3 regions of the Paenibacillus sp. FSL K6-1330 genome follow, and region 3 is predicted to be linked to each of the others. Evidence: riboswitches for the same ligand, from Rfam matches in the RefSeq annotation. Region 3 holds a riboswitch; each other region holds the start of a gene.

Region 1 (3,093 bases), 3.6 Mb from region 3:
ATCTTTAACTCCAATAAATAATGAGATTATCGAGAGTACCACAACGGCTGCAAATAAGTATCTAATCTTCATGGCTCTTCCTTCTATGCGTATGTCTCTAAAATATCCGGGATCTCGCAATTTTCAACGCCATTCTCATTGAGATTGATTATCAATCGCGCTCTGATATGCATTATATCATCCTCATTCTGGCTCGACAAGGGTAATTGAGAATCAAAATCAATTAATTTGTTCATACTTGTATATTTTGTTCATGAATTGTTCATAATATGAAGTTTCGAGAAGACATAGCTAATATCCTCAGGTAGGAAGCACTCCTTTCGTTTAAACCTCCATATAATGAAGCTTCTCAAAAAGCCAAACGGATTCAATTCATATTTAATATATAAGGGAAATTATATTTAATCAAAAGTCGTTGACAATTACTCTAAGTTATATTAATATACTAACATAAATATTATTCCTAACTAAACGTAAGTTAATATGGAATGATAATTAAAAATATTGCTAAATAAGCAACATGCATATTTGCTTGAAGTAAAGGACATCTTCTTATCAGGCGAATGCAAATTCGATTACACCAGGAGGTTTTTTTTCAATGTCTAAAGATTTTTCAACTGCACTCAAAAGTCGCCGTTCTTATTACGGGATTAGCAAAGAATCCGTTATCTCGGACGAGCGTATTCAGGAAATCGTAAACGAAGCGGTTAAGTATACCCCGTCTTCTTTCAACTCTCAAAGTGCACGCGTCGTTGTATTGCTTGGCGAACAGCATGATAAACTGTGGAACATCACGGAAGGCATCCTGAAAGAAGTCGTTGGCGATGAAGAAGCATTCAAATCCACTGCCGACAAAATGGGCGCATTCCGCGCTGGTTACGGTACGGTATTGTTCTTCGAGGACAACAACGTCATTGCCGGGCTGCAACAGAACTTTGCCGCTTATGCCGACAACTTCCCGATTTGGTCCAACCAATCCAACGGCATGCTGCAATTTGTAGTATGGACATCCCTTGAAGCAGAAGGTCTGGGCGCATCCCTGCAGCACTACAACCCGCTGATCGACGAAAAAGTAAAATCCGAATGGAACATCCCGGAAAGCTGGAAGCTGCTTGCTCAAATGCCTTTCGGTAAGCCGGTTGCTGAACCAGGCGAAAAAGAATTTGCACCGCTTGAAGATCGCGTAAAAGTATACAACTAATTAAATAGATGAAAAAAGGCCGCCTCCCTAAGTTCCCGCAACTTGGATAGGCGGTCCTTTTATAATGGGCAAAGATTGAAAAACCGATCACTAAGCGATACAATTAGTCAAGTAAGAACCCTCGAACTTCTAAGATAACAGAAGCTCCGGGCAAACTTGCGATAACCAACTACATAGAATGTTGGCTGTACTAGGGGTGCCATGTGCTGAGAGACGGCGGTTTGCCGTTAACCCTTAACACCCGATCTAGGTCATACTAGCGTGGGGAAGTGTAGCATTTATGTTTATTTCTTTTCGTAGGCATAACTGCACTTTCTTCACGGGGTGCGGTTTTTTTGCGTGGACTTATATCATGGGGAGGAAATAACAATGAATGAGCTTGTATGCGGAACCAGTCGGATCGTTGGGTGCCGGTTCTCGGTATTTCCCATGACGGACCGGTTTGTGGAGGTCATCATGGGCGCACTACATTCCGTAGATACGGGGAAGGTATGGATTCAGACAGATGATGTGAGCACCTGTATTCGTGGACGTGCAGAGCATGTCTTTGATGTTACAAGGGCGATATTCGCCTATGCTGCAGCGAGTGGCGTGCATACCGTTTTTAATGGTACTTATTCCATCGGTTGCCCCGGAGATACGGACGCCGATGTATATATGACCGAGGATTCGACTCTCTTAAACAACGACATCGGGGAACATGCCGATATTGAGACTGCTTGCCAATTCGCTCTATACCCCATGGGTACCGATGACTACATGGATGTCATCTACGGTGAAGTTAATCGTACGAAGGCAGCCGGGACATTCGCCGGAAGCGTTCATTACGCCAGCCGATTGGATGGGTCTCTGGCCCAGGTGTTTGGATCCCTTGAAGAGGCTTTTTTACATGCGATTCAATCTGACAGCAGCCATTTGGTCATGACTGCGGTTGTGTCCGCACACAGCCCTTCGGTCAAAGCCGCATCGAATTGAGCTTTATTGAGGCAGACAAAAGCCCGGCAAGCGCCGGGCTTCCTGTCACTACTGCCAAGAATCTTGACGGTTTAAACCCAAGCACTCAAGATAATTACGAGCAGGATAAAGAGAACCAAAATAATTCCTACTGAATTGTTCCATCCACCGCCGCCATATACTCCGCTCATGAAGATCCCCTCCTGGATTTAAAGAATGACGTGATGTAATCACACTATTATAGTATTTCCCGTCTCGTGCTAGTGTCACGGCTAATGTACCCCTCTTTTTATATTGGCAAGGAAATTCTATTCGTCATAACCAATGAGAAGCTTGCCTCCGTACGGATGGAGCATTTCCTCGGTGAATGCCATAAGAACTGAAGGATCATCCTGGCGATACATCGCCGTGAGCGCTGCTTCCAATCGTTCTCCCAAGATCGAGTCATAGCGGTTGAACAGACGGAACAGCGTTTTCCCTTCACCCGTCCACTCCCGGTTCACCCTAAGTACAAAATCACAGAGAATCGCCGCTATTTTGTGCACCGTAAACCACTTTTCGGCATCCCTTCGGGGACTCTGCAAATCCAGCAGGTACTCGGTTAGCATATAACGGTATTCGTTAATGTCGGTTAGCATCAAGGGCATGGGTCCGTAATTCAAGTCGCTTCGAGCTTCCGCCTGCACCTCTTCTCCCTCAGGCAGCGCGTGCAGCACCGTCCCTTCTACGACCATCCGCTGCAATGAAGGATTCGCCGCGATCACTCCCTCATCGAAATATTCGCGATAGGAGGATAAAGACAATATAAATATTTCCGCGATCCACCCATGTGCCTCTATCGTCTTCCTGCTGAAATCATGACCATCCCGTTCAATGACTATGATGTCCAAATCGGATTGTTCGTTATATTCACCTCTGCTCGCGCTGCCGCCAAGCAC
Region 2 (3,093 bases), 710 kb from region 3:
CGGCACATTTTGGCTAAGAATAAGAAGCGGATAAAGGGCGGTTTTGAGAAAAGGCACCATGTGCAGTGCCAGCGAGATGATTAGACCGATTGCCGTACCGATTATAAAGCCGATCAGGGTTAATTGCAGGGTGGCCGCTGTATGCTGGAAGAGACCGGAAGCTCCAGTAACGGCCTCATGCCCGATGGCCGTCGGTGCAGGCAAAATAAAGGGTTCAATGTCGAACACGGATACTGCCGCCTGCCATACCACCAAAAAGAAGAGAACCGCCACAACGGGCGGCCAAACAGAACTCCACCAGCTTCTCATGGACGGTATTTCTCAGTCAGCTTATCCATGCTGATGCCGCTTGGATGATGCGCGATTTTGACCTGGGATATGATGCTGGGACTGCCCGCATTCACCAGCGCCTCGTGCATGCGCTCAACGATCCTGAGCAGCTCGGAGAGCTCTCCTTCCATGGTCGTTTCGAGTGCATGAACCTCGTATTTCACGCCTGATTCCTGAATAACCTTGATCGCTTCATCTACATAAGGGATGCTGTCGGTCCCGTTTGGCGTTCTCGGTATTACTTGAATGCTCAAGAGAGTATTCGCCATATAAACTCATCCTTTCGTGCAAGCTGTATTGTAATGGAAGAGAGGCGGCCTGCTGCAAAGGCCGTCTCTCTTCTTTAATATAGAAATAACCTTATGGCTTCTCCGGTAAAAATTCATTGGTAAATGCGCTGTCAGCGTCAAGCTCCTTCTCCAGCAGCTTGCGCTCAAACATCCAGTCTGCGTACCCCGACCATACTTCGGCTTTCTGTTCGCCCCAGCGGGATGCATCATCCTGATAACGGGGGCTCAGCCATTTCTGGCTGGCGAGAACCAGTTCGGCATCCAGGTCGGGAACAGCCTTCGTCAGCAGGGCTGCCGCATCTTCGGGATGTTGAATCGCATAGTCGTATCCTTTTGAAGTCGCCCGCATGAACGCTTTGACAAGCTCAGGGTCTTCCTGGATCTGCTTCTCGTTCGTTACGATCACCGGTGTGTAATAATCAAGCTGCTTGGAGTAGTCCTTCACATAAATCATGTCAAGCGGCTCATTGCGAAGCTCGGCTTCAATACCCGTCCAAGCATAGAAAATCCAGGCGAAATCAATGTCGCGTTTGACGGCCGTAAAATAATCGGCATCGCCCATATTGACCATATTCACCTTGCTGACATCGGCACCATCGATCTCCATGATGGACTTCATAACCGCTTCCTCCACAGGCGAACCCCAGCCGCCATAGGATTTCCCTTCAAAATCGCCTGCCTTCAAGATGCCTTTATCCTTGGGAGCCGCAAAGCCGGATGTATTATGCTGAATGATCGCTGCGATGGAAACGAGCGGCAATCCTTGGGTTCTGGCCAGCGTTACGCCTTCCTGATAGCTGATGCCAAACGGCACATTTCCGGATGCGACCAGCGTATCCGTTCCGCCTGCTCCCGGCTGGACGATCTGGACATTAAGCCCTTCTTCCTCATAATACCCAAGCTCCTTCGCTGCATACAGGCCGGTGTGATTCGTATTGGCAGACCAATCGAGCATCAGCTGTACGTCACGGAGCTTCCCGGAAGTCTGACTGTCCTCACCTGCGGCGCCTGTCTTCTTGTTCTCTCCGCTTGTACCGCATCCGGACGCAACCATCAGCAGGACGCAAGCGAGAAGCAGCGGAATCCATCTTCCCTTCTTCATCGTTTCTTCTCTCCTTTAAGTTCTCTTTCTATTACCTCGCAACTCCACAAAAAAAACGCCCTGATGATATCAGGACGCATGACGGCGTAAGTGTATACCACGGCAAATAAATAGCTGCCGCAAACATGGGCTTCCTACGCTGGCATTACCCAGATCAGGTGTAAGGGTCAGTATCATATCGGATACACTCTCAGCCGGCCAAATTCCAGCTCCCCCGGTATTTATGAAGTTTCGATCATTACATCCGCTATTATAGTCCTAACACAGCAGACCTGTCTAGTTCGAAGAGGCGCGAACGTGACAGGTCTTTGTTAGAACACTAATGCAATGGGAGAATTAATTGATGCTATGAACCTTTCACAAGGTAAAGTGTTTGAATACGGCTTCTACGCAGAGATTAGCGCTGGAAGAACTCAATCCATTCTCCTTCGGGACCGTGCACGAAGAAATAGCGGTACCCGTTCGGAAGCGTCACGATTTCCTCGTCCAAGTGAGGAACGTCAAGTCCCTGCACACGGGCATATTCCTCTTCAATGTTATCCGTGCTGACTGCAAAATGATGTACCGTTCCTTCCGAAGGCAGCGTGTCGCTGTATCCCTGAATAAGCTCGACTTCCGTCTCGTTGCTGCCGTTAAATCCTAGGAACGCCAGCTGGATGACGCCATTAGTATGGGTCAGGCGGTCCTTCAGCTCAAGTCCGACTACGGATGTATAGAAGGCGATTGTAGCTTCAAGGTCCCGGACAACAATACCAACATGATCCAATCGTTTCTGTGACATGGTTCAACACCCCTTCCGATTCATATAAGATATGACTGAAATATTATCATATAATTCCTATACGTCAAGTGGGTGTTATGTTGTTTGTGCACAGACTAATAAGATGATTTTTCTTTCATTTCCTCATCTTTACTTTTGGGTGGGCAAAAAGTATCATGAGAAATAGATATGTTAATTCAAAAGACCTAACACACTTAAAGTGAACCAGCGTACCTTTTGGCCGAGGAGGAATGCTTATGAGTCCAACTCCAGCAGATCATCTGTGGATTCGACTCGCCATAATATATGCATTCATTCAGATAATGATCGCTCTGTGGATGCCTGATGCTTTATCGCTTCAGCGTGTACTAGTCATTATTTCTCCTGCAGCCGCTTCCGTTTATTTAATGCGGATCCGTCGGCGTTTTGAGGTTCATCTTCGCAGGTTTTGGCTTATTGTGAGTCTCGGATTGATGGGGGAGGCAGTGGCCCGAACCCTCCACGCATGCAATATCTGGTTTGGAAAAGAGAACGCTTTCCTGCCAGTTCTAACCCATTTGTTCTGGGGGCTCGAACTTATCCTGTTCGCAAGTTCTCTCATTTATTTATTC
Region 3 (3,093 bases):
CGGCATCCTGGCGGCCAATCTGATGATTGACCAGTTGCAGGAGTTTTACGGCATTCAGTAATGAATGAAGACGAATGCTACAGGGTAGTATTATCGAATAGCAGATGATGCAAGGAAAAAGCTAAAAAAGGAGGCATCCCAAAAGATCTCAGATCTTGAGGGACGCCTCCTTTTTTAGCATCACAGCATCGCCAGTACTGCCGCTATAAGGCATGCCACACCGTACGCCAGCACAGCTTAACTAAGCCCCCTAATTCGTGCCGCTGCCCCTGACTGTTATCGGACTCCAGATCCCTTATTTCTCAAATTGCCCCCGATTTTTAAATCTAACGGACACAGAATCCCTTATTACCGCAATAATCTGCCTATTTGCTATCATTTTCTATGAATAACGTACCTAGTGTCCGATAACTCTCAAAAATTACGCCTATTAAGCCAAATAACGTATCCTCAGTCCGTTACGCTCAAGGAGTAGCACGAAGTCCAGTAGATCATCAGTAGCCAAGACCAGCAAGTAGCACCAAGATCAGCAGTAGCACCAATACCAGTAGTAGAACCGAGCCAGCAGCAGCACCAATACCAGCAGTAACACCAAGATCAGTAGTAGCCAAGACCAGCAAGTAGCACCAAGCCAGCAGGTAGCAACAAGATCAATAGTAGCACTTAGACCAGCAGTAGCGATAAGACCACCTGTCAACGGACTCCAGGTCCCTTATTTCTCAAATTGCCCTCGATTTTTAAATCTAACGGACACAGGATCCCTTATTACCACAATTACCGGCCCATTTGCTATCATATTCTATGAATAGCGTACCTGGTGTCCGATAACTATCAAAAATCACACCTACTCAGCCAAATAACGTATCCTCAGTCCGTTACGCTCGAGGAGTAGCACCAAGTCCAGCAATAGTAACAAGACCGGCAGTAAGCACCAATACCAGCAGCAGCCTCAGCTATACACGCTGTGTTACCCCGGAATCTACCTCTAAACCATAGCTACTCTGAGTTCCCGCCGGCCCCTACATCGATTATAATCCCAGCCATCCATGCATACCCCTAGACACCCAACGCTTATGTACTCATTATGTTGGGGAATACATGACAGCCGAGCGTCAGTGTTCCCGTAACAAGTTTCGGCCGCCGGCGTTTTTGCGAATGACCTCCGCCACCGTACATCATCCTAATCCCCACTCATGGGAAAGCTTCGAGCGTGGGGCTCCGCCCACGAACAGTTAACATTTGACAGCATCCATAAACCTATGTACAGTATTAGACAAAAGAATAGGAAGTCCACTAGGGGAGCCGTTGGCGGCTGAGACAAGAGCGTATCTTGGACCCTTTGAACCTGATCTAGTTCGTACTAGCGTAGGAAAGTGGAGCCTTCGTATATGAGGTCTCGGTGCGCTTTTTTGGCGCACCCGGGCTTGTTGACGAAGCCGCTCCAGTTTTCGGGGGCGGCTTTTTAGCGTTGTCTGGAAAGTCGTGACTTACGGACTTCCTGCTCTTCAATAAGTTGGAGGTGGGGACAAAAATGAGTTTCACGCATGAGCTCCGTCAGCAGGCGGAAGGAATTTTTCAAGCAATCTTTGATCATCCCTTTGTAAAAGGCATTGCCGAGGGGAACCTGGCGCGAGAACAGCTGATTCACTATGTGAAGCAGGATTTTGAGTATTTGAATGCCTACATGCGGATTTACGGAATTGCCATATCCAAATCGACCAGCAGGGAAGAGATCGCGGCCTTTAACGAACAGATTTCATTCATCTTGCACAGCGAGGTGCACCCGCATCAGAATTTGTGCGCAGCCGCCGGGGTGACCTACGAAGAGCTTCAAGGGTATCCGCTGGCTCCGTCCGCGCATCATTATATCCGTCATATGCTGACGGTGGCGCATGAGGGCAGTCTGGGCGAGATTATGGCCGTATTGCTGCCTTGCCCATGGACGTATCTGGAGATTGGCCGCAAGCTGCTGGATGAAGTGAAGCCGGATGCATCCCATCCGTTCTATGACTGGATTTATTTCTACGGCAACCGTGGGGAAAACGCGACAGCCAAGTTCTGCAACCGTGTCGATGAATGGGCAGAGCGCGCGACGGCAGCCGAGCGGGAACGGATGAAGGAGCATTTCATGCTGAGCTGCCAGCTGGAGTATATGTTCTGGGATATGGCATATAAGCAGGAGGAATGGCCGGTGCCGCTGCAGGCTGCGGTGCTATAAGGAGTCATAATAAGCACATAAATTCCAATATAGATAAGAGAGGCGATTCATATGCATGCATGGGAAAAAGAGGTTTCGGCGCTTTTAACGAAGGTACAGCAGACGAGCCCCCTCGTTCACAATATGACGAACGTGGTGGTTACGAATTTTACGGCTAACGGCTTGTACGCGCTGGGCGCGTCGCCGGTCATGGCTTACGCGCCGGAGGAAGTGGCGGATATGGCCGCCATAGCGGGCGCGCTCGTGCTGAACATCGGCACGCTGAACCGCGAGCTGGTGGATGCGATGATTCTCGCCGGGCAATCGGCGAATGCGCACGGTGTGCCGGTTCTGCTGGATCCGGTCGGTGCGGGAGCGACCTGTTTTCGGACGGAGTCGGCATTGCGGATTCTGAGTGAGGTGAAGGTCTCGCTCGTGCGCGGAAACGCGGCTGAAGTCGCTCATCTTGTCGGGGAGGCCCGCGAGATTAAGGGCGTAGACGCTGGTAATAGCGCAGGCAGTCATCATGCTGAGCTGGCTGTGCGGGCTGCCCGCGAATTAGGCACAATCGTGGCCATTACCGGTGAAGAGGACGTGATTACCGATGGAACAGAGGTACGCATCATTACCGGAGGGGATGCACTGCTCACGAAGGTCACCGGCGCAGGGTGCCTGCTGACCTCGGTGCTGGGTGCCTTTGCCGCAGCGGAAGCAAACCTGCTGCTTGCAGGTACGGCGGGTCTGGCCTTCTACGGGGCCGCGGCGGCGAGAGCTGCGGAATGCACGGCGGACCAAGGACCGGGAAGCTTCCAGATCGCTTTTCTAGATGAGCTGGCAAAACTTCATCCAGGCTCGTTGGCGGGATATGCCGCTGTCCGGGAAGCGGGAACGGCTGC

What was found. Region 3 has a riboswitch for thiamine pyrophosphate ahead of tenA (thiaminase II). Riboswitches for the same ligand answer to the same signal wherever they lie in the genome.
Region 1: linked by a shared signal. The riboswitch ahead of NYE54_RS22705 (YkoF family thiamine/hydroxymethylpyrimidine-binding protein) and the one ahead of tenA (thiaminase II) in region 3 are both predicted to bind thiamine pyrophosphate.
Region 2: linked by a shared signal. The riboswitch ahead of NYE54_RS03255 (ABC transporter substrate-binding protein) and the one ahead of tenA (thiaminase II) in region 3 are both predicted to bind thiamine pyrophosphate.

The regions. Positions count from the first base shown of each region.
Region 1 is NZ_CP150269.1:5,015,581-5,018,673, forward strand. Features, by position in the region: gene NYE54_RS22695 (ABC transporter permease) at 1-72, opposite strand, end outside; gene NYE54_RS22700 (nitroreductase family protein) at 599-1,201, shown strand; TPP riboswitch at 1,384-1,486, shown strand; gene NYE54_RS22705 (YkoF family thiamine/hydroxymethylpyrimidine-binding protein) at 1,571-2,176, shown strand; gene NYE54_RS22710 (sporulation protein YjcZ) at 2,248-2,346, opposite strand; gene NYE54_RS22715 (nucleotidyltransferase domain-containing protein) at 2,464-3,093, opposite strand, start outside.
Region 2 is NZ_CP150269.1:742,344-745,436, forward strand. Features, by position in the region: gene NYE54_RS03245 (ABC transporter permease) at 1-309, opposite strand, end outside; gene NYE54_RS03250 (MTH1187 family thiamine-binding protein) at 306-599, opposite strand; gene NYE54_RS03255 (ABC transporter substrate-binding protein) at 691-1,722, opposite strand; TPP riboswitch at 1,837-1,948, opposite strand; gene NYE54_RS03260 (VOC family protein) at 2,120-2,503, opposite strand; gene NYE54_RS03265 (GGDEF domain-containing protein) at 2,740-3,093, shown strand, end outside.
Region 3 is NZ_CP150269.1:1,453,834-1,456,926, forward strand. Features, by position in the region: gene NYE54_RS06385 (iron-siderophore ABC transporter substrate-binding protein) at 1-61, shown strand, start outside; TPP riboswitch at 1,286-1,389, shown strand; gene tenA (thiaminase II) at 1,532-2,218, shown strand; gene thiM (hydroxyethylthiazole kinase) at 2,270-3,093, shown strand, end outside.